3 regions of the Isoptericola sp. NPDC055881 genome follow, and region 1 is predicted to be linked to each of the others. Evidence: predicted binding sites of a transcription regulator. Region 1 holds the regulator's gene; each other region holds the start of a gene.
What was found. Region 1 encodes LexA, which represses DNA repair genes until DNA is damaged. Its sites were predicted from a motif close to TCGAACANNTGTTCGA; they were not measured.

Region 1 (10,102 bases):
GCGTGGCCCCGAGGGCCGCCTCGTCGGGTCCGTGCCCCGCGACGTCCCCGACCACCGACAGCACGGAGCCGTCCGGCCGCTCCACGGTGTCGAAGAAGTCACCCCCGAGCAGACCGCCGCCGCCGGGGAGGTAGCCCACCATCACGGAGATCCGCTCGTCGCCCACGACCGGCTTGGGCAGCAGCGCGCGCTCGAGCCGCGCCGTCTCCTCCGCCCGCACGGCGCTGCGGTACAGCGCCCGCTGCTGCGCGGCGGACCTGCGCCGCTGCAGCGCGTACCGCAGCGACCGGCCGAGCAGCCCGGCGTCGGTCTCCCCCTTGACGAGGTAGTCGTCGGCGCCTGCCGCGACGGCCTGCAGCCCCTGGTCGCCCCCCGTGAGCCCGGTGAGCACCACGAGGGCGGGGACGTCGTGCACGCGCTCGGCGACCTCCCGCAGCCGGGACACGGCCGTGAGGCCGACGGCGTCCGGGAGCCCGAGGTCGAGCAGCACGCAGTCGACGCCCGGGGCGCCGCCGGGCCGCGACAGCGCCTCGACGGCCTCCGCCACCGACCGCGCGCGGAGCAGCACGACCGCCACCTCGGCGTCGTCGAGCAGCTCTGTGACGAGCAGCGCGTCCCCGTCGTCGTCCTCGACGAGGAGCACGGTCGCCGTCGCGTCCTCGGCGGGTCCCTCGGACCCTGCGCGCAGGACGTCGCCGCTGCTCATAGGCCAGATCCTAGCCCGGCACCCCGGGCCGAGGCAGTGCCCGCCGCCCGGCGCGTCGCCTCTCGGCCGGTCTCTCGGCCGCGGACCGGGGACCCGGGGGCCGGCCGGATCTGCAATGATGGTCCGCCGCAACGGGGCCGCGCCCGACAGGCGTGGCGCAAGACGCTGGGAGGATGCGTGGCGGGCAGGCACGACGAGCTGGCACGCGAGCAGGGTGTCGTCGACACCCTCTACGCCCGACTGGACGAGCTGCGACGCGCGACGCGCGACCGCCTCGCGGAGGTGCGGCGCTCGGGGCCCTCGGGCTCCCCGCAGAACCGCAGCGAGCGGGACGCGTTCGCGACGCTCTACGAGGACCGCGTGGCGCAGCTCGACGCCGTCGAGGACCGCCTCGCCTTCGGCCGCCTCGACCTCGACGACGGCGCGACGCGGTACGTGGGGCGCATCGGTCTCGCGGACTCCGACCACCGGTCGCTGCTGACGGACTGGCGCGCCCCCGCGGCCACGCCGTTCTACCGGGCCACGGCCCTGCACCCCGCGGGGGTGCGGCGCCGGCGACACCTCGTGACGTCGGGACGTTCCGTGACCGGGCTCGAGGACGAGGTGCTCGACCTCGACGCGCTGCAGGCCGCCGACGGGGACGACGGGGCGGAAGGCCTCGCCGCGTCGACCCTGTCGGGCGAGGGCGCGCTCCTCGCGTCGCTCGCGGCGCGCCGTACGGGCCGGATGACCGACATCGTCGCGACGATCCAGGGCGAGCAGGACCGGATCATCCGCGCCGAGCTCGCCGGCGCGCTGGTGGTCCAGGGTGGTCCGGGCACCGGCAAGACGGCCGTGGCGCTGCACCGGGCGGCCTACCTCCTGTACGCCCACCGGCGGATCCTCGAGCGCAGCGGCGTCCTGCTCGTCGGCCCGAGCCGTGCTTTCCTGCGCTACATCGACCAGGTGCTGCCGTCGCTCGGCGAGACCGGCGTGGTCGCGACCACGGTGGGCGAGCTGCTGCCCGGCGTCCGCGCCACGGCGATCGACGACCCTGTCGCCACCGAGATCAAGGGCCGGCTGCTGTGGCGCGACGTCGTGCGCCGGGCGGTCCGCGCCCGCGAGCGCGTGCCCGCCCGCGACGTGCGCTTCCGCCTGGAGGGTCACGACCTCGTCGTGCGACGCCGGGACGTGCGGGACGCGATCGCGCGCGCCCGCCGCACCCACAAGCCGCACAACGAGGCCCGGGCCGCCTTCGTCCGCGACATGCTCGCCCGGCTGGTGGACCAGTACCGCGCCGCGGCGGACGCGGAGCTCGCACCGGAGGACGCCGCGATGGTCACCGAGGACCTCCGCTCGCACCGGGACGTGCGGGTCGCGCTCAACCTCGCGTGGTTCCCGATCTCGCCGGAGAAGCTCGTCGCCGACCTCTTCGCCAAGCCGCACCGGCTGGAGGAGGCCGCCCCCGAGCTGTCCGCCCGCGAGCGGGCGGCGCTGCGCCGCGACCCGGGCGCGCCGTGGACCGAGGCCGACGTGCCTCTGCTCGACGAGGCCGCCGAGCTGCTGGGCGAGGACGACTCGATCGCGCGCGCCGAGGCGAAGGCGCGCGCGGCCGAGCGCGCCGCCGAGCTCGAGTACGCCCGCTCGGTCCTCGAGTCCACGGGCGCGGGGGGCGGCCTGGTCGACGCGGAGACGCTCGCATCCCGCTTCGAGTCCGCGGGGCCGCGACTGACCACCGCGGAGCGCGCCGCCGAGGACCGCACCTGGACGTACGGCCACGTCGTGGTCGACGAGGCACAGGAGCTCTCCCCGATGGCGTGGCGCATGCTCGTGCGCCGCGTCCCGACCCGCTCGATGACCATCGTGGGCGACGTCGCGCAGACGTCGTCGGCCGCCGGCGCGCGATCGTGGCGCCACGCTCTCGACCCGGTGCTCGGCGACTCCTGGCGGCTCGAAGAGCTCACCGTCAGCTACCGCACCCCGGCCTCGGTCGCGGACGCCGCGCAGCGCATGGCGGCAGCCGCGGGCCTGCCCACGTCGCCCCTCACCGCCGCCCGTGAGGTGACCGGAGCGCTCGAGCTCGCCCACGTCACGCCGTCCGGTCCGGCTCGCCCGGTGCTCCTCCAGGAGGTCCGGGACCACGTGGCCGCGCTCGTCTCCGAGTTCGTGGGGACCGACGGCGCGGGACGGGTCGCCGTGGTCGCGGCGTCCGCGGAGGTCGACGCGCTGCGCGAGGCCGTCGAAGGGGTGCTCCCGACCGTGCTCGCCCCCGAGGAGGTGTCCCGGCTGCTGGGGCAGCGCCCCGAGGACGCGCAGGTCGTCGTGCTCGACCCGCGTGAGACCAAGGGCCTGGAGTTCGACGCCGTCGTCCTCGTCGAGCCGGCCACCGTGACGGGCGGCCCCGGCGGCGCCTCGGACCTGTACGTCGCGATGACCCGGCCCACCCAGCGCCTCGTCGTGGTGCACGAGCGACCGCTGCCGGCAGGGATCGTCGAGCTCGCCGCGGCGTGAGACGCGTTTGTGGGCGCGGGCCCGCACAGCGCACCATGGCCTCGTGCTGCGAGCCCTCCTTCTCGAGAACGTCCATCCTGTCGCTGCCCAGAATCTTCGTGATGCGGGCATCGAGGTCGTCACGCGCCCCGGCGCGCTCGACGAGGCCGAGCTGATCGAGTCCCTCGCGGACTTCCAGATCCTCGGCATCCGCTCCAAGACCACCGTGACCCGCAAGGTCCTGGAGAGCGTGCCCGGCCTGCAGGCCGTGGGGACCTTCTCCATCGGGACGAACCAGATCGACCTCGAGGCCGCCGCGGCCCACGGCGTCGCGGTGTTCAACGCCCCGTACTCCAACACCCGGTCCGTGGTCGAGCTCGCCGTCGCGGAGATCATCTCCCTGACCCGTCGCCTCAGCGTGCGCGACAAGGCGCTGCACGACGGCGTGTGGGACAAGACCGCCGACGGCGCGCACGAGGTCCGCGGCCGGACGCTCGGCATCATCGGGTACGGGAACATCGGCTCCCAGCTCTCCGTGCTCGCCGAGAACCTCGGCATGCGGGTCGTCTTCTACGACACCGCCGAGAAGCTCGCCCTGGGCAACGCGCACCGCGTCGAGACGATCGAGGAGCTTCTCGCCGAGGCCGACGCCGTCACGATCCACGTCGACGGACGGCCGGGCAACGCCGGGCTGTTCGGCGCGGACCTGTTCGCGGGGATGAAGCCGGGCGCGATCTTCCTCAACCTCTCCCGCGGCTTCGTGGTCGACGTCGAGGCCCTGCGGGAGCACATCCTCTCCGGGCACCTCGGAGGCGCGGCGGTGGACGTCTTCCCGACGGAGCCCAAGAAGCGGGGTGACGAGTTCACGTCTCCGCTGCGCGGCCTGCCCAACGTCATCCTCACGCCGCACGTCGGCGGGTCGACCGAGGAGGCGCAGGAGGCCATCGGCGAGTTCGTGTCGAAGAAGCTGCGGGACTTCATGGCGACCGGGTCCACCACCCTGTCCGTCAACCTCCCGAACCTGCAGCTCGCGCACACCGGCGTGGGTCGCATCATGCTGCTGCACCGCAACGTGCCCGGCGTCCTCGCCGCCGTGAACCAGGTCTTCGCCGACCACGGCGCCAACATCGAGGCGCAGATGCTCGCCACCCGCGGCGAGATCGGCTACGTGGTCACCGACATCTCCGACGTCACCCAGCGTGGCGCCTCGGCCAAGCTGCAGGCGATGCCCTCGACCATCCGGCTGCGCATCCGCGACGCCTTCGAGCGGCCGGAGTTCCCGCCCGGTCCCGCCGCAGGCTGACGCGGCCCAGCAGTATCAGCACGCGAGGGCGCCCCCGGATCCCCGGGGACGCCCTCGCGTCGTCGTACGCCCGCGTCCGGTCAGCCGGACTTGCGGCGGAACATCTTCTGCACCGGTCCCGAGGTCTCGGAGCCGTGCACCTGCCCCGTGTTCGCGTCCTTGCCGGCGGTGGGGTGGCTCGCGGCGTTCTTGCGCTCCAGAGCCTCCCGGAAGCGCGCCTTCGTGTCCTCGGAGGGCTTGGCCGCCTTGGAGTCGTCCGTCGTCATCACGGTCACCTCGTCGTTCGTCGGGGTGGACGTGCCGGCACGGAGTTCCGCGCAGCACCTGGTGCCGTCCAGCATGCGCCAAAGCCAGGCGCGGCGCCAGGGCATTTCGCCCGGAGCGGGCGAAGCGGTCGATCTCAGCGCGAGGCGTCGCGCCCCGCAGCCGCGGGCTCCGCAGCATCGCCCGCGGCGTCCCCCGACCCCGCCGAGGCGGGCTCCCCGTCATCGTCGGCCCGCGCCTCACGCTCGGCCCGCAGGGACGTGATCGCGCTCTCGAAGTCCTCCAGGGACTCGAACGACTGGTAGACGCTGGCGAACCGCAGGTACGCCACCTCGTCCAGTTCCCGCAGCGGCCCCAGGATCGCGAGCCCCACCTCGTTGGCCTCGATCTCCGGACGGCCCGACCCGCGCAACGTCTCCTCGACGCGCTGGGCCAGCAGGGCCAGGTCGTCGGAGCTCACGGGGCGCCCCTGGCACGCCTTGCGCACCCCGGCGACCACCTTGTCGCGACTGAACGGCTCGGTCACGCCTGATCGCTTGGCGACCGAGAGGCTCGCCGTCTCGATCGTCGTGAAGCGACGCTGGCACGCCGGGCACTGCCGCCGGCGGCGGATGGACGAACCGTCGTCGGAAGTGCGCGAGTCGATGACTCGCGAGTCCGCATGGCGGCAGAACGGGCAGTGCATCGCTGGTCTCCTGCGCTCGGCTCCGGACCGGCGCCCGGCTGCCCGACAACGTAAGCGGCGGGCCGCGCAGGGCGCAAGCAGGGTCCATCCTCCCATCGCGGCGGACCCGTCCGCACCGCCGTCCACCACCGCACCAGCGCGGGGGTTCAGTCCTGCGGGAGGAGCACGACCTGTCCGGTCTGCAGCTCGGCCGTCGTCAGGCCGTTGAGCTCGCGCAGGTCGGCGACCACGTCGCGCAGGTCCTCGCCCGAGTCGCGCACCGACTGCGCGTACTGCCAGAGGGTCTCCCCCGGCGCGACGGTGTGCAGCCGCACCTCCACACCCGATCCGGGCGACTCGGCCACCGCGCGCTGCCCGACGAGCCCCGCGCCGACGAGGACCAGGAGGACCAGGACCGCGATCACCGCGCGGCCCCGGCGGGTGAGCCGAAGCCCGCCGAGCCCGAGGAACCCCGGTGCGTCCGTGGTGCTGCGCGGGTTCTGCATCGTCCTACCTCCGGTACGCGTCGTGTCGCCGCCGCGGCGGCCCGTCGAACATCCGTTCGTCGAACACCTGTACGTCGAACTGCTGTACTAGGTGTACCACGCCCCGGCGACACGGTCGAGACCTGATCGAACAGATGTTTGATGTCCCGCCCGAACTGGCCTAGAGTGACCAGCAGCGCGATGGAAGGTTTGTCGGATTTCATCGGCCCGCCCACGGGCCGCGCCCCTGCAGGACGGAGAACGCGATGACCAGCGGACGGGACCAGGCCCCGGCGTCCATGACGGCTGCTGCGCCGTGGCCGGCGCAGGCGGAGACCCGCGAGGACGCCCCGGCGGCACCCCCGGTCGCCCTGGCGTCGGTGAGCGAGCTCGCCCCCTCGGCCGACCGCCTCACGCCGCGCCAGCGGCGGGTGCTGGAGACGATCCGGCGCTCCGTCGAGGACCGCGGATACCCGCCGACGATGCGGGAGATCGGCGAGGCCGTCGGCCTGGCGAGCCCCTCCTCGGTCAAGCACCAGCTCACGACGCTCGAGCGCAAGGGCTACCTCCGCCGCGACCCGAACCGGCCGCGTGCGATCGAGGTCGTCGACCCGGAGTCGCCGGCGGCGGAGGCCGCGGGGCACGAGCCCGCTCCCCGGACGTCCGGCTTCGTCGCCGGGTCGGTCGCCGGGTCCGACGCAGAGGCCGCGGGGGCGCCGTCCTACGTCCCGCTGGTGGGGCGGATCGCGGCCGGCGGCCCGATCCTCGCCGAGCAGGTCGTCGAGGACGTGTTCCCGCTCCCTCGGCAGATCGTGGGCGACGGCGACCTGTTCCTGCTGAAGGTCGCCGGCGACTCGATGGTCGAGGCGGCCATCTGCGACGGCGACTGGGTCGTGGTGCGCAGCCAGCCGGTCGCGGAGAACGGCGAGGTCGTCGCGGCGATGATCGACGGCGAGGCCACGGTCAAGACCTTCAAGCAGACCGGCGGGCACACCTGGCTCATGCCGCAGAACAGCGCCTACTCCCCGATCCCGGGGGACGAGGCCCAGGTGCTGGGACGCGTCGTGGCGGTGCTCCGCAGCCTCTGAGGGCGCTCACCCGGCCGCCGGGTGTGGCACCAGGTCACCAGGTGGCGCGGACCGTCAGAGGCCGAGCCGGCCCTGCACCTCGCGCATCCCCTCGGCCGACGCCCGCAGGCCTGCCACCTCGTCGTCGGACAGCGGGGTGTCGATCGTCTCAGCCACGCCGCGCCGGTCCACGAGTGACGGCACCGACAGGCAGACGTCGCTGATCCCGTAGAACCCGTCGAGTCGCGAGGACACGTTCATCACGCGGTGCTCGTCGTTGAGGACCGCCTCGATGATGCGGGTGGCGGCCAGGCCGACGGCGTAGTTGGTGGCGCCCTTGCCCGCGATGACCCGGTAGGCGGACTCGACCACGTCGGTGGCGATCTGGCTGCGGGCAGTCTCGTCGAGCGGCGGGCGTCCCCGGAAGGGACGCCAGTCGAGAAGCGGCACCCCGGCGATCGACGCCGAGCTCCACAGCACGATCTCCGAGTCTCCGTGCTCGCCCGCGATGTTCGCGTGCACGTTCCCGACGGCGACGCCGCAGTGCCGGGCGAGGGCGTCGCGCAGCCGGGACGAGTCGAGCACCGTGCCGCTGCCGAAGACCCGCTCCCGGGGCAGACCGCTGACCTCCTGGGCGGCGTAGGTGACCACGTCGACGGGGTTGGTCACCATGAGGTAGATCGCGTCCGGCGCCACCTCCAGCAGCTGCGGCAGGATCTTCTTCGTGAGGCCCACGGTCGCCTCGGCCAGGTCCAGGCGACTCTGGCCGGGCTTCTGCTTCGCCCCGGCCGTGACCGCCACGACGTCGGCCCCGCGGCACACCTCGATGTCGTCGGAACCCTCGATCTCGGCCTGAGGGATGAACATGCCGCCGTGCCGGAGGTCAAGCGCCTCGGCCTCCACCTTGGCGCGGTTGACGTCCATCAGGGCCACGGACCGCGCCGCGCCACGGGCGAGCGCGGCGTACGCGAGCGTGGAACCCACCGCCCCGGCGCCGACGATCGCGAGCTTGGTCGTGCTGCGAGTGCTCTCCACGGCCCCAGGCTAGGTGTCGAGCCGCCGCAGCGCAGCGCGGACCAGCTCGCCGTCCGTCGTCGGCCAGAAGTCCGGCATGGACCGGGTGAGGAACGACCCGTAGCGGGCGGTCGCGAGGCGCGGGTCCAGCACGGCGACGACGCCGCGGTCCTCGCCGGTGCGGACCAGCCGCCCGGCCCCCTGCGCCAGCAGGAGTGCCGCGTGCGTGGCGGAGACCTGCATGAACCCGTTGCCGCCCGCCTGCTCCACCGACCGGGCGCGCGCCGCCTTCACCGGGTCGTCCGGACGCGGGAAGGGGATGCGGTCGATGAGCACGAGCTGGCAGCTCGGGCCCGGCACGTCCACGCCCTGCCACAGCGAGAGCGTGCCGAAGAGGCAGGTCGCCGGGTCGTCGGCGAACTGCCGCACCAGGGTGGGCAGCTGGTCGTCGCCCTGGCACAGGACGGCCACCTCGAGCCGCTCGCGCATCGCCTCCGCCGCCGCGAGCGCGGCGCGCCGCGACGAGAACAGACCGAGGGTGCGTCCTCCCGCTGCCTCGATCAGGCCGGCGATCTCGTCGAGCTGGGCGTCGGTGGTCGGTTCACGACCGGGCGCCGGCAGGTGCCGGGCCACGTAGAGGATGCCCTGGCGCGGGTAGTCGAACGGACTGCCGACGTCGAGCCCGGTCCAGTCCGGCGTGTCGTGCGTGCCGTCCGAGCCGGCGAGGCCGAGAGACCGCGCGACCGGGTCGAACGTGCCGCCCAGGGCCAGCGTGGCGGAGGTGAAGACGCCGGTCGCCTCCCCGAGCAGGTGGGTGCGGATGAGGCCCGCCACCGCGAGCGGGGCGGCGTGCAGCCGGGTGACGCCGTCACCGGCCCAGGGGGCGTTCTCGGGCGGCCGCGAGCACCACAGGACGTCGGCCGTCGTGTCCTCGGCAGCCATGCGTTCGGCCACCTCGAACAGCTGGAGCACGGCGGACTGCGCCATCTTCGTGCCGGCGTCCGGCGCGCCCTTGTCCTTCGCCTGGGGCTCCCCCTGCGGCTTGAGCCGCGTGAGGAGCTCGCGCGCGGCGTCGCGCACGGCGGCCACGGCGGACCGCAGGTCGTCGGGCAGGCCCTGCGGGAAGCGTTCCGCCGGTGCCGTCGCGAGCAGGCTCCCGAGCTGCTGCGACGCCGCGTCCAGCGCCGACGTCTCGGTGCCACCGTGCCGGCGCGCGAGGCGCGCGGCGTGCTCCACGACCGTCAGCGACAGGTCCACGGTGGCCGCGGCGGTCACCCGCTCCGCCAGCTCGTGCGCCTCGTCGACGACGACGGCGTCGTGCTCGGGCAGGACGCCCGGGCTCCCCGACACGGCGATGCCCAGCATGGCGTGGTTCGTCACGACGACGTCGGCGTCGCGTGCGGCGGCGCGAGCGCGCTCAGGGAAGCACTCGGCCAGCAGGGGGCAGCGGTTGCCGAGGCACTCCAGCGCGGTGACCGACACCTGTCGCCAGGCGCGGTCGGGGACGCCGGGGACGAGGTCGTCGCGGTCGCCCGTCTCGGTCTCCTCGGCCCAGGCGTGCAGCCGGCGGACCTGGTCGGCGAGGCTGGTGGCGTCGTCGGCGCGCCCGCCCCGGCCACGGCCGCCGGACGGCGCGGGGTGCTGCTCCGCCCCGGCGCCCTCCCCCGGGCCCGGGTCGGCCGGGAGGTCGAAGAGGGTGGCGCCCTCGACCGGGTAGCCCCCGGTGACCTTGTGCTTGCACAGGTAGTTGTGCCACCCCTTGAGCAGGGCGACCTTCGGCGCGCGCGGGAGCCTGGGGCCCACCGTCTCGGCCACCAGCGGCAGGTCGCGCGTCACGACCTGCCGCTGGAGCGCCAGCGTGGCGGTCGAGACGATGACGCGCTTGCCGTCGACGACGGCGTGCCGCACGGCGGGGACGAGGTAGGCGAGCGACTTGCCCGTGCCGGTCCCGGCCTGGACGAGGAGGTGGCGCCCTCCGTCGACGGACTCCGCGACCGCGGCCGCCATCTGGTGCTGCCCCTCGCGCCGTCCGCCGCCGAGGGCTCCCACCGCCAGGTCGAGGAGCTGCTGGGCGTCGGGGGTGTCGGCGGAGGTCACCCGACGATCCTAGGGCGGGCCGCCCACCCCGGG
Region 2 (10,102 bases), on a different contig from region 1:
GTTCTTGGCCTTGCCCACGTAGATCACGCGGCCGTGCGGGTCGCGGAACCGGTAGACGCCGGGCGACGTGGGGATCTCCCCCGGCTTCGGGCGGTAGGTCGCAGGATCGGCCATGCCGTCAGCCTAGGTCAGGCCACCGACGACTCCTCCTGCCGACCGACCGCCCGGCCGGGGGCCGCGCTACTTCATCGTGCCGGCCGTGACCGACCCCTGGAGCTGACGCTGGAAGATCAGGTAGGCGATCAGCACCGGCACGATCGTCACCACGACGGCAGCGAACATCGCCCCGAAGTCGACCGCGTACCCGGCCGACGACACGAACGCCGCGAGGCGCTGCGAGAGCACGTAGTTCTCCGCCTGCGGGTTCAGCGCGATCGGGAGGATGAACTGGTTCCACAGACCCAGGAAGTTGAAGATCGCGACCGACGCCATGCCCGGCGTCGCCATCGGGAGCATCACCTGGAAGAACGTGCGCCAGTTGCCGGCGCCGTCGATCGCCGCCGCCTCCGCGATCTCGTCCGGCAGGCCCCGGAAGAACGAGTACAGGAAGAACACCGTGAACGGCAGCGCGAACGCGACGTACACGACGATCAGCCCGGGCAGCGTCCCGAGCAGGCCGGCGTTCTGCAGCACGAAGAACAGCGGGACGATCGCCAGGAACACCGGGAACGTGAGCCCGGCGAGCATGAGGTAGTAGATCGCCCGCCGGCCGGGGAACTCGAACCGGGCGAGCACGTAGGCGCACATCGCACCGAGGAGCATGACGAGCACCAGGGCCGCCCCGACCACGACGATCGTGTTGACGAACGCCCGGCCGATCTCGGCGTCCACCCACGCGTGCACGTAGTTCGTGAACGACCAGTGCGCCGGCAGGGAGAACGGCGAGGCGAAGATCTCGGAGCTGGTCTTGAACGAGCCGATGAGCACCCACACCATCGGCGCGATGACGAGGATGCACCAGATCACCAGGACGGTGTGCGAGACGCCGGCCACGACCTTGTCGCCGCCGCCGGTCCGCGCGGCCTTCATCCGCGGCTCGGCCGGCGCCGTCCCGGGCGCCACCTGAGTGTTGGCGGTCATCGACGGCCCCCTTCGTCCCGTCCGCCGGTCAGGCGGTTCACCGTGAACACCAGCGCGGCGAACACCAGGGTGACGATGGCCATCGCCACGCCCATGGCGCTGGCGTAACCGAACTTCCCCTCCGTGAACGCCGAGCGGAACAGCTGCTGCGACATCACGAGCGTGCTGTTGTCGGGCCCGCCCTGCGGGTTGAGCCCCTGGACGTAGACGAACAGGTCGAGCGCGATGATGCCGAGGTAGATGTACGCGGTCTGCACGTTGTCCCGGATCAGGGGGACGGTGATGGACCACGAGGTGCGCCACCGGCCTGCGCCGTCGATCCGCGCGGCCTCGTAGATCTCCGAGGGGACGCTCTTGATCGCCGCGATGAACAGCAGCATGTAGAACCCGACGAAGCCCCACACGACCACGAACATCGTCACGGGCATCGCCGTGCCGACGTTGCCCAGCCAGGCGAAGGACTCGAAGCGGTCGAGCCCGAGCCCCGTGAGGATCCCGTTGACGAGCCCGTTGCTCGGGTCGAGGATCAGGCGCCACATGATCGCGACCGCGATCGCCGGGATGACGTACGGGAAGAGCGAGACGACGCGGTAGAACCCGGACCCGCGGACCCCGCGGACCTGCCCCTTGCCGGACCCGCCCACCGTGATGAGGATCGCGAACGCGAGCGCGATCGCGATGGTGACGAGCGGGATGAAGATGCCGAACATGACGCTGTTGCCGACCGCGTTGATGAACCGCGGGTCCTGCACGAGGGTGGTGAAGTTGCCCAGGCCGATGATGTTGAAGTCGGCCGTGAACCCCGACCAGTCGGTGAACGCGTAGAACACGGCCTGGACGAACGGCCAGATGACGAAGACCAGGAAGAGCGCCAGCGGGATGCCCAGGCAGACGACGAAAAAGCTCACGCTGTCGAACGAGAACCCGCCCGCCCGCCCCTTGCGGGGCCCGTTGCCGGGCCCCGCAAGAGTTCCCTCGTCGGCGGGCAGAACCCGCCCGGCGCCGGGGATGGCGGTCATGAAACCTCGATCTTGTCGATGGTGTCGTCCTTGGCGATGCGGTCGGTGATCGCCTGCAGCTCCTTCGTCAGGTCGGCCACCGACTTCTTCCCGTCCAGGAAGGAGTTCCAGATCGGCAGCTGCTCCTGGTTCATGCCGTAGGTGTTGACGAAGTTGAAGGTGAAGATGTCGGTCCCGGCCGCGCTCAGCATGTCGGTCTGGGACACCAGCGCCGTCGAACCGAACCCGTCCGCGGGGACGATGTCCTTGACGATGGTCGGGGCGAGCTTCTCCTTGGAGAAGTTCGTCGCGGACTCCTTCGAGAGCATGACGCGCAGCAGCTCCTTGCCGCCCGCGACGCTCTTGGCCTTGGTCGGCACGATGAACGGCTCGCCCGCGGTGGAGTGGAGCGCCGTCGCCGGCATCGCCGGGCTGGAGGTGACCGAGAAGCTCGGCACGCCCTTCATCTGGAAGTCCGGCGCCGTCTGGTCCTTCATCTCGTTCTCGATCCACGAGCCGGACGGGTAGAGGAGCGCGTCCATCTTGTTGCTCCACTGCGCCTGTGCCGCGGTGAACTGGGTCCCCGAACCGCCGGGCTTGAAGTACCCCGCGTCGATGATCTCCTTCATGATCGAGAAGGTCGCCTGGATGGCGTCGTTCGACCAGCAGTCGGGCTTGAGGTTCTCGAGCGCGAGGCGCACCTCGTCGCCGCCCTCCTTGATCGCCGACTCGATGGCCAGGGTCTGGTAGTAGGTCGCAGCCTCGGTGCCCCACAGGAAGAGGTACTTGCCGGCCTTCTTGGCCTCCGCACCGAGGGCCTTCGCCTCCTCCCAGGTGGCCGGCGGCTGCCAGCCGTTGGCCTCGAAGAGCTTCCCCGAGTACCAGACGCCGTACACGGTGAGCACGTAGTTGAGGGCGGCGAACTTGTCCCCGTACGTGCCCGGCGCGAGCACCCCCTCGTAGAGGGTGTCGCGGATGGTCGTGCCCTCGACGTTGGGCGCGTCGATGACGTCCGTGAGGTCCTCGAGCTGGTCGAGGATGGTGTTGAACCCGATCGCCTGCGCACCGGAGTTGTCGATCAGGTCCGGGGGGTTGCCGCCGACGAACCGCGGCTGGAGCTCCGTGGCGATCTGCGTGGAGGGCGAGACCTTGACGGAAGACCCGGCGTGCAGGCCGGCCAGGACCTTGCCGGCGAACTCGACGTAGTCGACGCCGTAGCCGCCGTCGAAGATCACGGCGTCGACCGTCGTGTTCTCCGCCATGCCGAACGGGTTCTTCGGGTCGGCGTTGCCCGTCGGCGACGCGGACTTCTCGTCGTCGTTGCTGCCGCCGCCCGTGGCGCATGCCGCCAGGGGCAGGCCGAACGGGACCGCGGCGGCCGTGAACATGACGGCCCGGAGAACGGACCGACGGCTGGGCTCGGGAGTGGTGTCGTTGCTGGTGGTGATGTTGCTGGTCATCCTCGTAGATGCCCTTCGTGTCAGGTTGCGCCTCGCGACGCCCCGTCAACCGGTGCCTGCCCTGCCCCGCGCGGGGCTGCTTGCGCCGACCTCCTCGTCTCGCGCGTCTGCGAGCGTGCGGGGGTCGCGACGCTCACGGAAATATCTCTCCTCCATCGGAGCGATGGAGTGGAAAATATTCACGCGACGTCGCCACGTCAACAGGCAACACGGTCCTGTGACCGTACTGGAATAGATCACCCGGTCGGAAGGGTCCCGCCGTCAGGCTGCGGGCGTCGAGAGCCGCAGCGGCGCGGGCTCGACGAGGACCGCGAAGTTCACCGATCGCGCGATGAAGCACAGCGCGTGCGCGCGGTGGTGCAGGCCGGCGACGGCCTCGTCAGTGGCCTGCGGCCCGGCGTCGACCGTGACGCGCGGGCGCAGCGTGACGTCCGTGAACTGCCCCTCGCCCCGCGACTCCACGCGCATCGTGCCCGTGGTGTCGTCCACGTACTCCCGGACGACGAGGCCCGACTCCGCCGCGAGGTGCAGGAACCACAGCATGTGGCACTGGGACAGGCTCGCGACGAAGAGCTCCTCGGGGTTGTGCCGCGCCGGGTCCCCGCGGAACGTCGGGTCGGCACTGCCGGCCAGCGCAGGCTTGCCTGCTACCAGCACCCGATGGTCGCGCGAGTACGAGGTGTACGACGTCGTCGCCGCGTCGCCACCGCCGGGCGTGTCGGGCCAGGCGACGGTGACGGCGTAGTTGTGGTGCGCACCCATGCCCACACGGTAGGGGGTCAGGCCGCGCTGCGCCCTCCGGACCGCTTCGTGGCGCCCTTCTCCTTCGTGGCGCCCTTCTCCTTCGCGCCCTTCCCCTTGGCCGCGCCCGTCGTCGCGGTGCCCTTGGCCTTCCCCGTGCTCTTCGCCGAGGCTCGAGCCCGCGGCGCGGAGGACGCCGAGGTCGCGGCCGCGCTGCGCGCCGAGGCGCGGGACGCCGTGGGTACCGCCGGGTGCTCGTCGAGGATGCTCGCGAGGAAGCGCCCGGTGTGGCTGGCCTCGACGCGGGCGACCTCCTCGGGCGTGCCCTGAGCGACGACGGTGCCGCCGCCGGAGCCACCCTCGGGGCCCATGTCGACGACCCAGTCCGCGCTCTTGATGACGTCCAGGTTGTGCTCGATCACCAGGACCGTGTTGCCCTTCTCGACGAGCGACTGCAGCACGCCGAGCAGCTTGCGGATGTCCTCGAAGTGGAGGCCCGTGGTCGGCTCGTCCAGGACGTAGATGGTGCGTCCCGTGGACCGCTTCTGCAGCTCGCTCGCGAGCTTGACGCGCTGCGCCTCGCCGCCCGAGAGCGTCGGGGCCGGCTGCCCGAGCCGCACGTAACCGAGCCCTACCTCGACCAGCGTGGTGAGGAAGCGCGAGATCGCCGGGAACGCGGCGAAGAACTCCGCGGCCTCGTCGATCGGCATGTCGAGGACGTCGGCCACGGTCTTGCCCTTGAAGTGCACCTCGAGCGTCTCGCGGTTGTACCGGGCCCCGTGGCACACCTCGCACGGGACGTAGACGTCCGGGAGGAAGTTCATCTCGATCTTCAGCGTGCCGTCACCGGCGCACGCCTCGCAACGGCCGCCCTTGACGTTGAAGGAGAACCGCCCGGGACCGTAGCCACGGACCTTGGCCTCCTCGGTCTCCGCGAAGATCTTGCGGATCCGGTCCCACACCCCGGTGTACGTGGCGGGGTTGGACCGCGGCGTGCGCCCGATCGGCCCCTGGTCGACGTGCACCACCTTGTCCAGCTGGTCGACCCCCGTCACCCGGGTGTGCCGCCCCGCGACCTGACGGGCGCCGTTGAGCTCGTTCGCGAGCACCGTGTGCAGGATCGAGTTCACGAGGGTCGACTTGCCCGAGCCCGAGACGCCGGTCACCGCGGTGAGCACGCCGAGCGGGAACGAGACGTCGATCCCCCGCAGGTTGTTCTCCCGCGCTCCGACGACGGTCACCTCGCGACCCGGGTCCGTGGCGCGACGCTCGGCCGGCAGCGCGATCGAGCGCCGGCCGGACAGGTAGGCGCCCGTCATGGACTCCTCGGCCTCGAGCAGGCCCGCGTAGTCGCCCGAGTGCACGACGCGGCCGCCGTGCTCTCCCGCCCCGGGCCCGACGTCGACGATCCAGTCCGCGGCGCGGATGGTGTCCTCGTCGTGCTCCACGACGATCAGTGTGTTCCCCAGGTCGCGCAGCCGGGTGAGGGTCTCGATCAGGCGGCGGTTGTCGCGCTGGTGCAGCCCGATGGACGGCTCGTCCAGCACGTAGAGCACCCCGACCAGGCCCGACCCGATCTGGGTGGCCAGGCGGATGCGCTGCGCCTCGCCGCCGGACAGCGTGCCGGCCGGGCGCTCGAGGGAGAGGTAGTGCAGACCGACGTCGACCAGGAAGCCGAGCCGCGCATGGATCTCCTTGAGCACCTCGGTCGCGATCGCCCGCTCGCGCTCCCCCAGCTCCAGGCCGTCGAGGAAGTGCTTGGCCTCGTCGATCGGCAGCCGGCAGACGTCCCAGATCGACTTGCCGCCGACCGTGACCGCGAGCACCTCGGGCTTCAGCCGCGCGCCCGAGCACACCGGGCACGGGACCTCGCGCATGTAGGCCTCGTACTTCTCCTTGGACCAGTCGGACTCGGTCTCCCGGTGCCGCCGCTCCAGGAAGGTCACCGCGCCCTCGAAGCCCGTGGAGTACTGGCGCTCGCGCCCCCACCGGTTCTTGTAGCGCACGTGCACCTGGTGGTTGCGGCCGAACAGGATCGCGTCGCGGGCGCGCTGCGGCAGCGCGCGCCACGGCACGTCCATGGAGAAGCTCATCTCCTCCGCGAGCGCGGTGAGCACCCGTTCGAAGTACTCCGACGACGTCAGCGCCCACGGCACGACGGCGCCGTCGCGCAGCGTGCGCTCCTCGTCGGGCACGACGAGGTCGGGGTCGACCTCGAGGCGGAAGCCGATCCCCGTGCACTCCGGGCAGGCGCCGTACGGGGCGTTGAAGGAGAAGGTGCGGGGCTCGATCTCGTCCAGCGCCAGCGGGTGGTCGTTGGGGCACGCCCGCTTCTCGGAGAACTTGCGCACCCGGTCGAGGTCGTCGGTGTCGGCGTCGACGAGCTCCACCATCACGAGGCCGCCCGCGAGCCGCAGGGCGGTCTCGACCGAGTCGGTGAGGCGCCGCTGCACCCCCTCGCGGGACACGAGCCGGTCGACGACCACCTCGATGTCGTGCTTGAGCTTCTTCTCGAGCGCGGGCGGGCTGGTCAGCTGGACCACCTCGCCGTCGACCCGCGCGCGGGCGAAGCCCTGCGTCTGCAGCTCGGCGAAGAGGTCGGCGTACTCGCCCTTGCGCCCGCGCACCACCGGCGCGAGGACCTGGTAGCGGGTGCCCTCCGGCAGCTCCAGCAGCTTGTCGACGATCTGCTGCGGGGTCTGCGAGCGCACGGGCTCACCGCACACGGGGCAGTGCTGCGTGCCCGCCCGGGCGAACAGCAGACGGAGGTAGTCGTAGACCTCCGTGATCGTGCCCACCGTCGACCGGGGGTTGCGGTTGGTCGACTTCTGGTCGATCGACACGGCGGGCGACAGGCCCTCGATGAAGTCGACGTCGGGCTTGTCCATCTGGCCCAGGAACTGGCGCGCGTACGCGGAGAGCGACTCCACGTAGCGCCGCTGCCCCTCGGCGAAGATCGTGTCGAATGCCAGCGAGGACTTGCCGGAGCCCGACAGGCCGGTGAAGACGATGAGCTCGTCACGCGGGAGGTCGAGCTCGACGTTGCGCAGGTTGTGCTCGCGGGCGCCGGAGATGACGAGGCGGTTGCTCACCCGGGCATCCTACGTCGGGTGGCCGACATTCGTACAGGCGTTCTATGCCCTGCGGAGCGTCTGTCCGGTCACACCCGCCCCTGCGGCGCGTCCCACGACGACGCGCGTCGCCGCGGCACGGACGGGTCCCGCACAGGACCGCGCACAGGACGGCACGGGGTGCTTGGATACGGCCATGTCCGTCTTCGCCGTCACCTACGTCTACGTCGCCGACCCCGACCGCCTCGACGCGGTCCGGCCCGAGCACCGGGAGTTCCTGCAGGGCCTGCACGACCGGAACGCGCTGCACGTGTCCGGCCCGCTGCCCGCCACCCCCGAGGGCGAGCCGCGCGGGGCCCTCCTCGTCGTCGAGGCCGACGACGCCACGGCCGCGCTGGAGCTGCTCGCCGACGACCCGTTCCACCGCGAGGGGCTGGTCGCGCACCGCGCGGCGCGCGAGTTCGTCCCCGTGGTCGGCGGCTTCGCGGCCTGACGGCCTGCGCGCCGGCCTGACCGACCCCCAGAGCCGGAGGACCGAGGAAGGCCCCGGACGACGAGTCGTCCGGGGCCTTCCGTGGTCGTCGGCCAGGCAGTCAGCGGCCGTCAGCGGCTGACTGCGGCTGTCAGCGGCCGGGGGCCTCCGGCCCGGACGGCGTCGGCTCGGCGCTCTCCTCGACCTCCTGCGCGTCCTCCTGCCCGTCCTCCTGTGCCGACACGACCGAGGTCCGGTGCGTCTTGGCCAGGCTCGCGACCGTCGCGATCGCGATCGACCCGAGGATGACGGCCAGCGACAGCCAGATCGGGATCTCGGGCGCCCACGCGACGGGCTCCCCTCCGTTGAGGAAGGGCAGCGTGTTGGTGTGCAGCGCCTCCAGGATGAGCTTGACGCCGATGAACCCGAGGATGACCGCGAGCGCGATCGGCAGGTACACCAGCCGCTCCAGGAGGCCGCCCAGGAGGAAGTACAGCTGGCGCAGCCCCATGAGCGCGAAGATGTTCGCGGTGAAGACGATGAACGGGTCCTTCGTCAGGCCGAAGATCGCGGGGATCGAGTCGAGCGCGAACAGCAGGTCGGTCGACCCGATCGCGACGAAGACGACCAGCATCGGGGTGAACAGCTTCTTGCCGTCGACGACCGTGCGGACCTTGGCGCCGTCGTACTTCTCGCTCAGCGGCAGCACCCGTCGCAGCATGCGGATGGCGACGTTCTCCTTGTACTCGTCCTCGTCGTCGCCGGCGACCAGCTTGATCGCGGTGTAGATGAGGAACGCGCCGAAGAGGTAGAACACCCACACGAACTGCTCGAGGATGGCCGCGCCCGCCAGGATGAACGCGCCGCGCAGGACCAGCGCGATGATGATGCCGACCATCAGGACCATCTGCTGGTGCCGCTTGGGCACGGCGAAGCGCGACATGATGATGACGAACACGAACAGGTTGTCGACGCTCAGCGAGTACTCGGTGAGCCACCCCGCGTAGAACTCTCCCGCCGGAGCGGCGCCCCCGACGGCCAGCACGATCAGGCCGAACACCACCGCCAGCCCGACGTAGAACGCGACCCACAGGCCGCTCTCCTTCATGCTCGGCACGTGCGGGCGGCGGCCCACGATCGCGAGGTCGACGGCCAGCAGCACGATCAGCGCCGCGAGCGACGCCGCCTCGAACCAGAACGGCAGCTCGTGGGTCATGCATCTCCTTCGGTGGTGGATGTCGCCGCCGCCCGGACCTGGCGGTCACGCCGGTCGCGCGCGAGCGAGGCGATCGTCGTGACGGCGAGCACCACCACGATGAAGGCGAGGGACACGGTGGTCGGGATCTCGGGGATCGCCTCCACGTGCTGCCCGCCGTTGACGAACGGCACCTCGTTGGTGTGCAGGGCGTGGATCACCAGCTTGACACCGATGAAGCCGAGGATCGCGGCCAGCCCGTAGTTGAGGTAGACGAGCCGGTCGAGAAGACCGTCGACGAGGAAGTAGAGCTGGCGCAGGCCGAGCAGCGAGAACGCGTTCGCCGCGAACACGAGGTAGGTCTCCTGCGTGAGGCCGAAGATCGCGGGGATGGAGTCGACGGCGAACAGCAGGTCCGCGCTGCCGATCGCGACCATCACGATGAGCATCGGCGTGATGTAGCGCCGTCCGTCGATCTTCGCCACCATCTTGTCGCCGACGAAGGTCTCCGTCGTGGGGAACAGGCGCCGCGTCAGGCGCAGCACCCCGTTCTCGTTCCACTCCTCGTCGTGCCCCGTGCCCGACCGGGCCTGGGCGATCGCCGTCCAGATGAGGAACGCGCCGAAGACGTAGAAGACCCAGGCGAAGTTGGCGATGATCGCGGCGCCCGCGACGATGAAGACCGTGCGCAGCACGAGCGCGATCGTGATCCCGATGAGGAGCACCCGCTGCTGGTACTCCCGCGGCACCCGGAAGCTCGTCATGATCAGGACGAACACGAACAGGTTGTCGACGCTGAGGGACTTCTCCGTGATGTAGCCGGCGAAGTACTCCCCGCCGTACTCGCCGCCCCACACGAGCCAGACGATGACTCCGAACACCACCGCGACCGCGACGTAGGCGAGGGACCACGTGGCGGACTCACGGAGCGTCGGGGCGTGCGGGGTCCGCACGTGACCGACGTAGTCGACGGCGAGCATCGCCAGGATGACGACGACGGTGATGACCCACACCCACAAAGGAACGTTCACTGGCAAGCCTCCGGTACGTAGCACTGAGCACCGGAGGTCTTCCCCACCCGGACG
Region 3 (10,102 bases), on a different contig from region 1:
GGTGCTCCAGGCGACCCAGTACCCGTCGGACAGCTCGGCCTCGATCACCGTGTCGTCCGGAGTCATGAGCTCCACGCTCGCGACGTCCTTCCCGGCGAAACCGGTCAGCATCCGGGCGCCGTCCGCCGCACCGCCGACGTCCACGGTCGCCTCGTCCTTCGCCGGCGCTGCGTCGGCCGGGCCGCTCATCGTGTTCACGGAGTCGTAGGGAGGGTCAGCCTCCTGGATGCACACGACGAGCTCGCGGCGCGCGTTCATCATCGAGGTGAGCCCGAGCTGGTCGTACCGCTTCTCGGCGAGCGGGTGGAGACCGGGAAGGTCGGGACCCGCCGTACAGGCATTCCGCCGCTGCGCGGTCAGCGCCGTCGCCGCCTCGCCGTCCGACGGCCACGCGCTGTCGAGCGGCGCCGACCGTGCGATGCCGTAGTCCCTCCACTCGAGAGAGATCCGAGCGTCTGACGGCACCTCGTCGCCGGGCAGGAGAACCGACCAGCCGTAGCCGTCCCTGCGGGCGTCGACGACGAGCTCGGAAGTGTGCGACCGCTCGTCCGACCACTGCGCGCGCACCTGGACCGACCGGGCGCCGGGGCCCGCGTCTCCCCAGAGCACGTACCACCTGTCGTCGACCATCCCGCCGAGCGTGACCTCACCGTCCGCGGGTTCCGGCACCTCGCCGGTCCACAGCACGGTGCTCGACGTGGCCGCCCCTGCACCGCCCGAGCCCGCGCAGAAGCCGGTGTAGCCCAGGACCGGCGAACGCATCAGCGCCAGGTCCGTGCCGTCGTACGTGTCCTGGGTGAGCATGCTCCACCGCGGGTCCGCGTCGCCTTCCGGCAGTGAGCCCGAATCGGAGAGCATCGCCGCGCAGGGGACCTCCGGTGCCGCAGCGGGGCCAGGCGTGGCGGGCCACGGCGACAGGGCGATGCCGACGGCGACCATGCCGACGACGCCGGCGGCCGCGGCACCGAGCTGCACGCGACGCCGACGGCGCTCGCGGGCGGTCCTGCCCCGGGTGAGCGGGACGACGACCTCGTCGTCGGGCTCCGGGAGCACGAGGTCGTCGCCGAGGCCGACGCGGGCTTCGTCGAGGTCGAGCACGTGCGCACCACCGACACGGCGGCTGCGCGGAGAGGGGGCGCCGTCGACCAGCGCGTCCACCACGGCGTCGAGCGCGGCGCGGGCGGCGTCGAGCCGGTCCGGGTCGGGTGACGTCGTGGGGGCGATGCGGGCGAGGCGCTCGTCCAGGTCTGCGGGGTTCATGCCGACCTCCTCGAGGACGCGGGGGAGCGGGTGGGGTCGCCAGTCCGGGCGGTCGACCGAGCGGTGGGCAGGGCGTCGGCGCTGTCGGTGGCGTCGGAGAGCGAGGCCAGCCGTCGTCGGGCGCGGTGCAGGCGGACGTGGAACGTGGCGGTGCTGCACCCGGCGACGTCGGCGGCGTCGGGAGGCGCCAGCCCGTCCCAGGCGACGAGGAGGATGGCCTCCCGCTCCCGTGCGCTGAGGCGTGCCAGTGCTCCGAGCAGGGCGTCGCGCTCGACGGCGAGCGCCTCCGGGGCGGCTTCGGCCAGCGGCGCGGAGGCGGCGAGCGAGGCGAGCTCGTCGTCGAGGGTGCGGCGTCGTCGCGCGGCCCGGTGCGCGTTGCGCGTGAGGTTGCGCGCGACGACCAGCAGCCACGGCAGCGCGGGGTCGGGGACGTCGGCCAGACGCCGCCATGCCACGAGGAAGGTCTCGGACAGCAGGTCCTGCGCGGTGTCCGGGTCGGTGTGGCGCCACAGGTACGCCTGGACGCGGACGGCGTGCGCGCTCCACAGCGCGGACAGGCGTTCGCGGGCGTCGGCCGCGTCGTCGGGGGTGCTCACACCACGTAGTGTCCGCGGCTCGCCGCGGCTTACACGGGAGCTGTGGACGCGGTGCGTGCCGCGCGCCGACGTGCGGGCGCCCCTGCCGGCTGCGCCGAGCCGGCAGGGGCGCCCGTGCGGTGGGTGCTGCGTGAGCCGGTCAGCGGGCCGTGCTCGGCCCGTACACGGTGACGTCGATGGTGCCGCCCAGGAGGACGTCCACCCGGGCGCACCCGGCCGACTCGTCCACGACGTCCGTCGTCGGGAACTCGAAGTCGACGGGGGCGAACACGTCGTCGACGACGGCGCGGGCCTTGGCGAGAGAGACGCACCGGTCCACGATCCGCTCCCGGAGGGCGGCCGTCATCGCGTCCATCTCGGGTGTGGAGAGCCGCTGGTAGGGGTCCTCCGAGGCGCTGACGGTCAGCTGCCGGTCCTGGACGTCGACCACGTAGTCGGAGCACGGCAGCCCTTCCGTCCCGGGCTGCTCGACCACCGTCCAGTCCTGCAGGCCGAGCCGGTCGACCTCACCCTGGGCCCAGGCGGCGCCCTCGGCGACCGTGCGGCACTCGCCCCTGCCGCCGTCGACGACGTCCTCGACGGTGCGTCGCAGCTCGACCACGCCGGTGCCGAGGGCCTGCGAGCCTTCCAGCCGCTCGACGCCGTCGGGCACCTGGTCGGCGGGGGCGACCACGGTCTGGCCGTCCCACGCGAAGGCGACGGGGTCGTCGATGGGCGGCAGCCCCTGCTCGGCGAGCAGGGTGGTGCAGTCCGCGTAGGGGTCGCCGGTGCGCCAGGACCCGGCGGCGTCGACGTGCTGCCTTGCGGCGGTGTCGGCGTTCCAGGTGCGCACGCAGGTCAGGCCTTCGCCCGTAGCCCCCTGGAACAGGTGGACCGCGGCGTACGCGACGCCACCCCCGGTGAGGACGGCGGCCAGGCCGATCGCGACCGCACCACGGCGCCCGACCCGGCGGCGTCGGCTCGTCGTCGGGGCGGGGGCCTCGGCGAGGTCGGCCGTGCTGCGGGTGCTGGTCGTGGCGATGTCGTCTCGCAGCGCGGCGAAGACCGCCTCGTCCACGGCGTCGAGGCGACCGGGGCGTGCCGGGTCGGCGTCTCGCAGCTGCTTCATCACGTCGGTCATGACGCCTCCTCGATCTCGGGGCGCGCGGCGCCCCACCTCTCCCGCTGTCCGTTGCCGTGCTGCTGTCCCCGCACCGCCGCGGCGGGCGGCGCCGGCGCGACGGTGGCCAGGGCGGGGCCGGGGACGGGGGCGGGCGGACCGTCGTCGGCGGTGGCGAGCGCGGCCAGCTGGTCGGCGAGCCGCCGGCGGGCGCGGTGCAGCCGGACGCGGACGCTGGCCCGCGTGATCCCCAGGACGAGGGCGATCTCGTCGCGGGCGAGCTGCTCCCAGGCGACCAGGCGCAGCAGCTCCTGGTCCTGCTCGCCGAGACGTCCCAGGGCGCGCTCGACGTCGGACCCTGGCGCGTCCGGTCCCGGGAACGTCTCGGCCACCTCGGCGCGCAGGCGGTCGGCGAGCGCGAGGCGACGGCGCTCGCCGCGGTGCAGGTTGGCGAGGACGCGCCTCGCCACGCCGAACATCCACGGCCGCGCGTCGGGTCCGGCGGGGACCTCCTCGATACGCCGCCACGCGATGAGGAAGGCTTCGGCGACGACGTCGGCGGCGTCGGCCGGGTCGGCCACGCGCCGCACCGCGTACGCGAGCAGCGGGCGGTGGGTCGCCTCGAAGAGCGCGGTGAACCGCGCCTCGTGCCCGTCCGTGACGGGTGGTGAGGGCGGGGCGGCAGGTGGTTCGAGGGCTGGCATCGTTGAGGTCCTCTCGACCGGGGGACGGTGACAACCGTGGCATGTCCGGCAACCGGCCGAGCGTTGCAGCCTTACGCGGACGTGTCGTTGGCGCGCAGCACCTGCCGCAGCTCGTCGGGCGTCAGGTCGGACTCGGCGAGCACCTTCTGCAGCACCGCCGACTTCCCGGCGAGGTACCGCTCGATGTCCATCGTCGGGTCCGCGGCGAGCGCGAGCTTCACGGCGCCGTACTCGTCGCGCAGGTCGTCCCGGCGGCGCAGCACGTCGCGGACGGCGAGATGGTTGCGCACGTGCAGCGTCCCCCGGGCGCAGACGTAGACGTGCCGCGCGGGGTCGTCGTCGGGCGCGTCCATCGCCTCCCGGCCGGCGAGGCCCAGGTCGCCGCGGTGCGTGTAGCCCACCGCCTCGAGCGCCCGCACCGCGGCGGGCACGTCGGCCGCGGGCACGATCACGTCGACGTCGAGGATCGGCTTCGCCGGCAGGCCGGGGACCGACGTCGACCCGACGTGCTCGACGACGGCGCCCGGGACGCCGTCGAGCGCCGCGCGCAGCGCACGGGCGACGCCCTCGAACCGTGCGGGCCAGGTGGGGGAGGAGGGGACGACAGTGATCGGCACGCGGACATCGTCGCAGCGATGGCGCAGGCTAGGGACATGCGCCTCCTCCTCCTGCGACACGGACAGACGCCCTCCAACGTGGCCGGGCTGCTCGACACCGGTGCGCCCGGACCCCGCCTCACGCCCCTGGGCGAGGCGCAGGCCGCGGCCGTGCCGCGCGCGCTGGAGGGCCGCCGGATCGACGCGCTGGCCGTCTCGTCCCTCCTGCGCACCACCCTCACGGCGCAGCCGCTGGCGGACGACCGCACCCTGCGCCCCACCGTCCTCGACGGGCTGCGGGAGATCGAGGCGGGCGCGCTCGAGATGTCCGCCGACCTCGCCGACCACCACACCTACCTGGAGACGGTGTTCGCCTGGTCCCGCGGCGACCTCTCCCGGCGCATGCCCGGCGGGCCCGACGGCGACGCGTTCCTCGCCCGGTTCGACGACGCCGTCGCCGCCCTGGCCGACCACGACCACGACGTCGTCCTCGCCGTGTCGCACGGCGCCGCCATCCGCTCGTGGTCCAGCGCCCGCGTCCGCGGGCTCGACGTCGACGAGGTGGAGCACACGCCGCTCGCCAACACCGGCCTCATCGAGGTCGAGGGCGACCCCGCGTCCGGCTGGCGCCTGGTCGACTGGGTGCGCGAGCCTGTCGGCGGCGAGCGCCTCGACGCCGTCGTCGCGAACGACCCCACCGGCGAGCCGGTCGACGACTGACGCAGGGCTCCCTCGTGGTGCCGGTGGGACGATCGGGAGGTGACGGGAGACGGACCCCGGGCGCCAGGCCCTGTGGCGCAGGCGCGTGCCGCGTGCGCGGCGCGGACCTGGGAGGTCGCGCGCGCCGCGTTCGCCCGGGCGGACGAGGACGGCGAGCCGCTGTCCGCGGCCGACCTGGAGGGCTGGGGCCTGGCGGCCCTGCTCGCGGGGGACGACCGGCAGTCCGACGCGGCGCGGGAGAGGGCGCATCACGCGTTCCTCGCCGCTGACGACCGGGACGGGGCGTCTCGCGTGGCGTTCTGGCTGGCCCTGACCCTGCTGATGCGGGGCGAGCGCGCCCGGGCCCGAGGATGGTTCGAGCGCCCCCGGAGCATCGTCGGCGACACGGGCTTCGCCGCCACCGTGTGGCACGGGTACGAGCGGCTGAACCTGGGCATGCGTGCCCTGGCCGAGGGGCAGGGCACGCAGAGCCGAGACCTGCTCGCGGACGCGGTCGCCGTCGCGCGCGAGCACGCCGACCCGGACCTGGAGCTGCTGGCCCGCAACGGCCACGGGCAGGCGCTCCTCGCGCTGGGACGCACCGCCGAGGGCATGGCGGAGCTCGACGAGGTGATGGTCCTCGCGACGACCGGGACGGCGGGGCCGCAGGCCGTCGGGCAGGTCTACTGCGCCGCCATCCTGGTCTGTCGCGGCTGCCTCGACCTGGGTCGTAGCGCCGAGTGGACGGAGGCCCTGTCCCGGTGGTGCGCGGGCCAGCCCGGCATCGTCCACTACCGGGGGCAGTGCGCCGTCCACCGTTCCGAGGTGCTGCAGCTGCGGGGACAGTGGGCCGCCGCGACGGACGAGGTGACCGCCGTCCTGGACCGGTGCGCGCGGGACCCCGGACGCCGCGACCCCGCCCGGGGGATGGCCCACTATCAGCGCGGGGAGCTCCACCGCGTCCGGGGGGAGACGCGCGCCGCCGAAGAGGCCTACCGGGCGGCGGCTGCCGCCGGTCTCGACCCGCAGCCCGGGCTCGCCCTGCTGCGCGCCGCCCAGGGGCGCGCGTCCGACGCGACCGCCGCGCTCGCCCGGGCGTCGGCGGAGGCGGCCGGGGACTTCCTGCGTGGCCGCCTCCTGCCGGCGCAGGTGGAGGTGGCGCTCGCGGCCGGCGACGGCGCTCGGGCGAGGGCGGCGTCGGCCGAGCTGGCCGCCCTGGCCGGGCGGCTGGGTGCGCCGTCGGTGACGGCGGCGAGCGCACAGTGCGCGGGCGCGGTGGCGCTCGCCGACGGCGACCCGCGCGGTGCCGTCGGCCCCCTGCGGGCGGCGCTCCGGGCCTGGGCGGAGGTGGGGGCGCCCTACGACGAGGCCCGGTGCCGCGTGCTGTTCGCCCGGGCCTGCCGGCTGCTGGGTGACACGGAGACCGCGGACGTGGAGACCGACGCCGCGCGGCGCACCTTCGCCGACCTCGGCGCGCGCCGCGACCTGGCATCCCTCGTGGGCGAGACGGCGGGGGCGCCGGACGGCCTCACCCCGCGGGAGGTCGAGGTGCTCCGCCTCCTCGCGACCGGGCTCACGAACCGGCAGGTCGCCGGGCGGCTCGTGCTGTCCGAGCGCACGGTGGCGCGGCACGTCGCGAACATCTTCCTCAAGATCGGGGTGGGTTCGCGCGCCGCGGCGACGGCGTACGCCTACGACTCCCGGCTCGTCTGAGCCCGGCCTGCACACCAGGGATGCATGGTCCTGCCGATGTGGCGTCGCGCGCACGACCCCTAGCGTCGGGTGCAGCACGAGCCGCTGGACCGAGCCCAGGAGGACGTCATGAGCACCTTCTACCAGGTCGCCTACGCCGTGGGATTCACGCCGTGGGAGCGGTCGGCCGCCGCGGACGCCGGTCGGCTGGACGAGCTCCTCCGACGCGAGGAGGCGGAGCGCGGAGGGCCCGGGCGCGCGCTCGACGTGGGCTGCGGCACGGGAGTGCATGCGCTGACCCTCGCCCGCCGCGGGTGGGACGTCACGGCGGTCGACGTCGTCGAGCGCGCTCTCGGCCGCGCCCGCACGAGGCTGGCGCGCGAGCACGTCGCCGCGACGGTCGTCCGGGCGGACGCCACGACCCTGCCCGCCGACGTCGTGGGGGACGGCTTCGACCTCGTCCTCGACGTCGGCTGCTTCCACGGGCTGCGAACCCCCGAGCAGCGCGCGATGGGCCGCGCCGTGACGGACCGCACGCGTCCGGGCGCGACGCTCCTGATGCTCGTGCTGGGCAGGTCCGTCGGGCCGCCGTTCATGCCCACCGGCGCCAGTCGGGCCGACATCGAGGACGCCTTCCCCGGGTGGGAGGTCACCGACGTGCACCGGGTCCCCACCGACGCCCCGGGCATGCCGCGCCTCGCGCGTCGTGGCGAGCCCACGTTCTACCGGCTGCGCCGCACACCGGTCGGCGGGCCGCGATGACCTAGGAGGTGAGGGGTTGTCCACAGGTCTCGCCCGGGGCGCGCTGAGCTTCGGTAGGATCGAACAAGTGTTCGAACGGTGTGTCGGGACGGCCGACCGCGGCGGCGAAAGGGGGCGGGACGGCTCAGCAGCACGACGTCGTCGACGCGTCACCTGGAGCGCCGGTCGAGCTGTCCGACGTGCTGCGACGCGTCGACCCTGGGCCGCGACCGTCCCTCCATGAGGTGTCGTCCTCGATCGACGAGGTGGTGGAGCTCCAGCGACGCATCGACGCGCTGGAGGGCGCCAAGGTGCTCGCCGTGGAACGGGCGCGACGGGCCGCCGACAGGTGCGAGCGGGCGCTGCTCGAGCAGGACGACCCGCAGGTCCGCCGGGCATCGTCGACCCGTCGGCGCGAGCTGGCGGAGCGGGCCTTCACGGCCGACCTGGCGACGGCGTTGCGCTGGTCCGAGCAGGAGGCGACGCGACTCGTCGGCGTGGCGCGCGTGCTGACCGAGGTGGCCTTGCACGCCCATGCTGCCGGCGAGGCCGGGGGCGGGGAGGGCACGGCCACGGCGCTCGTGGACCTGTGCCAGGGGCGGTTCTCGCTCGCGCATGCCGGGGCGCTCGCGGACACCCTCCTCGGCCTTCCCGACGTCGCCGCGCGCCGAAGCGTCGAGGAGGCGGTCCTGCCGGCTGCCAGGCGGGTCACCCTGCCGCAGCTCCGCCGCCGGCTGCGGCGCGCGCGGGACCTGGCGCACCCGGTGTCGTTGACGGTCCGGCACCGCGCGGCGGTCGACAAGCGGGCGGTCTACCTCGACCCGGGCGCTGACGGCATGGCCTGGATCGCCGCGCACCTGCCTGCGGTCCAGGCGCACGCGATCCACGACCGGCTCTCGCGCGTCGCTCGCACGGCACGGGACGACGGCGACCCGCGCGGGGCGGGGCAGCTCCGTGCCGACGCGTTCGCGGACCTCCTGCTCGGCCGGGCCGACGTCGACGGCGCCGACGACCCGCGTGCCGTCGCGGGCAGCGCTGCTGCCCGTGGCGCCGAGCGCGCCCGGGTGCCCGGCCTGGCAGACCTTGCCCGCCGCGTCGCACCCACCGTGCGGATCACCGTGCCGGTGCTCACGCTGCTCGGCGGTGACGCCGGCGGGGTCGCCGAGCTGGACGGTCAGGCCCCCGTCGACGCGGAGACCGCGCTCCGCCTGACGGCGAGCGCCCCCTCGCTCCGCCGACTCCTGGTCGACCCGGTCGACGCCACGGTGCTGGCCACCGACCCGGGCACCTACGCCGTGCCGGCAGCGCTCCGCGCGCTGCTGCAGGCCCGGGACGTCACCTGCACGTTCCCGGGCTGCACCCGGGCGGCTTCGGCCTGCGACGTCGACCACGTCAGGGCGTGGGTCGACGGCGGCACGACGACCGCCGACAACCTGACCCATCTGTGCCGTCACCACCACGTGCTCAAGCACCAGACCGGATGGCGTGTCGCCCGGGCGCCTGACGGCGCCCTGCTGTGGACGTCGCCCACGGGGCGCGCGCAACCCCGCCCCCCCGGACCCCGGGCGTCGCTCGCCGAACCAGGCCGACGCGCGAGCCCCCGACGGGCACCCGCCGTCCGATCCCGGCACGCCGCCGTTCTGAGCGGTCGGTGAGTCACGGCCGGGAGGGTCGGTCGGAGGGTCGGTCGTCATGACCTGTGCCAGCATGCCCGCATGACGACGGTGACGCTCCGCCCGATGACGCCGGGCGAGTTCGACGAGTGGCAGGACGCGCTGGCGGAGGGCTACGCGGCGGAGCAGGTCGCTGCGGGGATGTGGCAGGCCGACGGCGCGATGCAGCGGGCGCGCGACGAGAGCGCCCGGCTCCTGCCGCAGGGCGTGGCCACGGGACGGATGCTGTTCCTGCGCGGCGTCGACGCCGACGGTGAGCCGGTCGGGCGCGTGTGGGTGGCGCTGGACCACCCGCGCGGGGTGCCCGGCGTGGCGTTCCTGTACGACATCGAGGTGGTCGAGTCGCGCCGCGGTCAGGGGCTCGGGCGCGGGCTGCTCACGGCAGCCGAGGACGCGGCCCGCGAGGCCGGCGCCACCGCCCTCGAGCTCAACGTCTTCGGGCACAACACGCCCGCGGTGACGCTGTACGGCTCCGCCGGGTACGACGTCGTGACGCAGCAGATGCGCAAGCCGCTCTGACGACCGGGGGACGAGCCCTCAGGCGGCGCCGCCCGCCGGACCGGCCTGCCCGCCCACGGCGGCGACGACCTGTGCGGCGACGAACGCGGCGTTCGCGCGCAGGACGTCCTCGGGCACGTCGGGCAGGTTCTCCGCCCAGTCGAGCAGCGGGGAGCCGCGGAACTGCAGCACGCGGGCGGGACGGCCGAGGAACGCCAGGTGCAGGTGCGCCCCGCCGTCGCCCCACTTGGCGAGCTGCACGCGGCCCACGCTCGGCAGCGCCTCGACGGCCGCCGAGACCGCGACGATCAGCTGCCCCATCTCCGCGGCGAGGTCCGCCGGGACCGTCGGCAGGTCGCAGTGCGCCGAGACGGGCACGAGCGTGAGGAACGCGGGCAGCCCCTGGGCGAGGTCGGCGGTCAGCACCCACCGCTCGTTGCGCCACACGTGGTCCTCCAGGAACGTGGGCAGGCGGTCCGTCGTCGACGAGCACCAGCACTCGGACGGGTCTTCGCCCCTGCGCGGGGGCTCGGCGTCGGCCAGG

Region 2: the regulator LexA is predicted to act here: its motif matches at 7,401-7,416, upstream of uvrA (excinuclease ABC subunit UvrA).
Region 3: the regulator LexA is predicted to act here: its motif matches at 7,468-7,483, upstream of ACWGKI_RS02105 (DUF222 domain-containing protein).

The regions. Positions count from the first base shown of each region.
Region 1 covers NZ_JBSHCR010000041.1:7,388-17,489, forward strand. Annotated here, with positions in the region: gene ACWGKI_RS13340 (PP2C family protein-serine/threonine phosphatase) at 1-706, opposite strand, end outside; gene ACWGKI_RS13345 (HelD family protein) at 884-3,196, shown strand; gene serA (phosphoglycerate dehydrogenase) at 3,240-4,478, shown strand; gene ACWGKI_RS13355 (DUF5302 domain-containing protein) at 4,559-4,744, opposite strand; gene nrdR (transcriptional regulator NrdR) at 4,879-5,427, opposite strand; gene ACWGKI_RS13365 (LysM peptidoglycan-binding domain-containing protein) at 5,574-5,912, opposite strand; gene lexA (transcriptional repressor LexA) at 6,191-6,979, shown strand; gene ACWGKI_RS13375 (L-lactate dehydrogenase) at 7,034-7,993, opposite strand; gene ACWGKI_RS13380 (ATP-dependent DNA helicase) at 8,003-10,069, opposite strand.
Region 2 covers NZ_JBSHCR010000048.1:16,318-26,419, reverse strand. Annotated here, with positions in the region: gene uvrC (excinuclease ABC subunit UvrC) at 1-114, opposite strand, end outside; gene ACWGKI_RS14600 (carbohydrate ABC transporter permease) at 181-1,080, opposite strand; gene ACWGKI_RS14595 (carbohydrate ABC transporter permease) at 1,077-2,099, opposite strand; gene ngcE (N-acetylglucosamine/diacetylchitobiose ABC transporter substrate-binding protein) at 2,096-3,538, opposite strand; gene ACWGKI_RS14585 (OsmC family protein) at 3,800-4,300, opposite strand; gene uvrA (excinuclease ABC subunit UvrA) at 4,318-7,371, opposite strand; gene ACWGKI_RS14575 (YciI family protein) at 7,547-7,843, shown strand; gene ACWGKI_RS14570 (TerC family protein) at 7,974-9,038, opposite strand; gene ACWGKI_RS14565 (TerC family protein) at 9,035-10,048, opposite strand.
Region 3 covers NZ_JBSHCR010000004.1:32,930-43,031, forward strand. Annotated here, with positions in the region: gene ACWGKI_RS02065 (hypothetical protein) at 1-1,260, opposite strand, end outside; gene ACWGKI_RS02070 (RNA polymerase sigma factor) at 1,257-1,856, opposite strand; gene ACWGKI_RS02075 (hypothetical protein) at 1,996-2,976, opposite strand; gene ACWGKI_RS02080 (RNA polymerase sigma factor) at 2,973-3,659, opposite strand; gene ACWGKI_RS02085 (GrpB family protein) at 3,731-4,276, opposite strand; gene ACWGKI_RS02090 (histidine phosphatase family protein) at 4,313-4,975, shown strand; gene ACWGKI_RS02095 (LuxR C-terminal-related transcriptional regulator) at 5,015-6,667, shown strand; gene ACWGKI_RS02100 (class I SAM-dependent methyltransferase) at 6,776-7,408, shown strand; gene ACWGKI_RS02105 (DUF222 domain-containing protein) at 7,633-9,042, shown strand; gene ACWGKI_RS02110 (N-acetyltransferase family protein) at 9,103-9,579, shown strand; gene ACWGKI_RS02115 (hypothetical protein) at 9,598-10,102, opposite strand, start outside.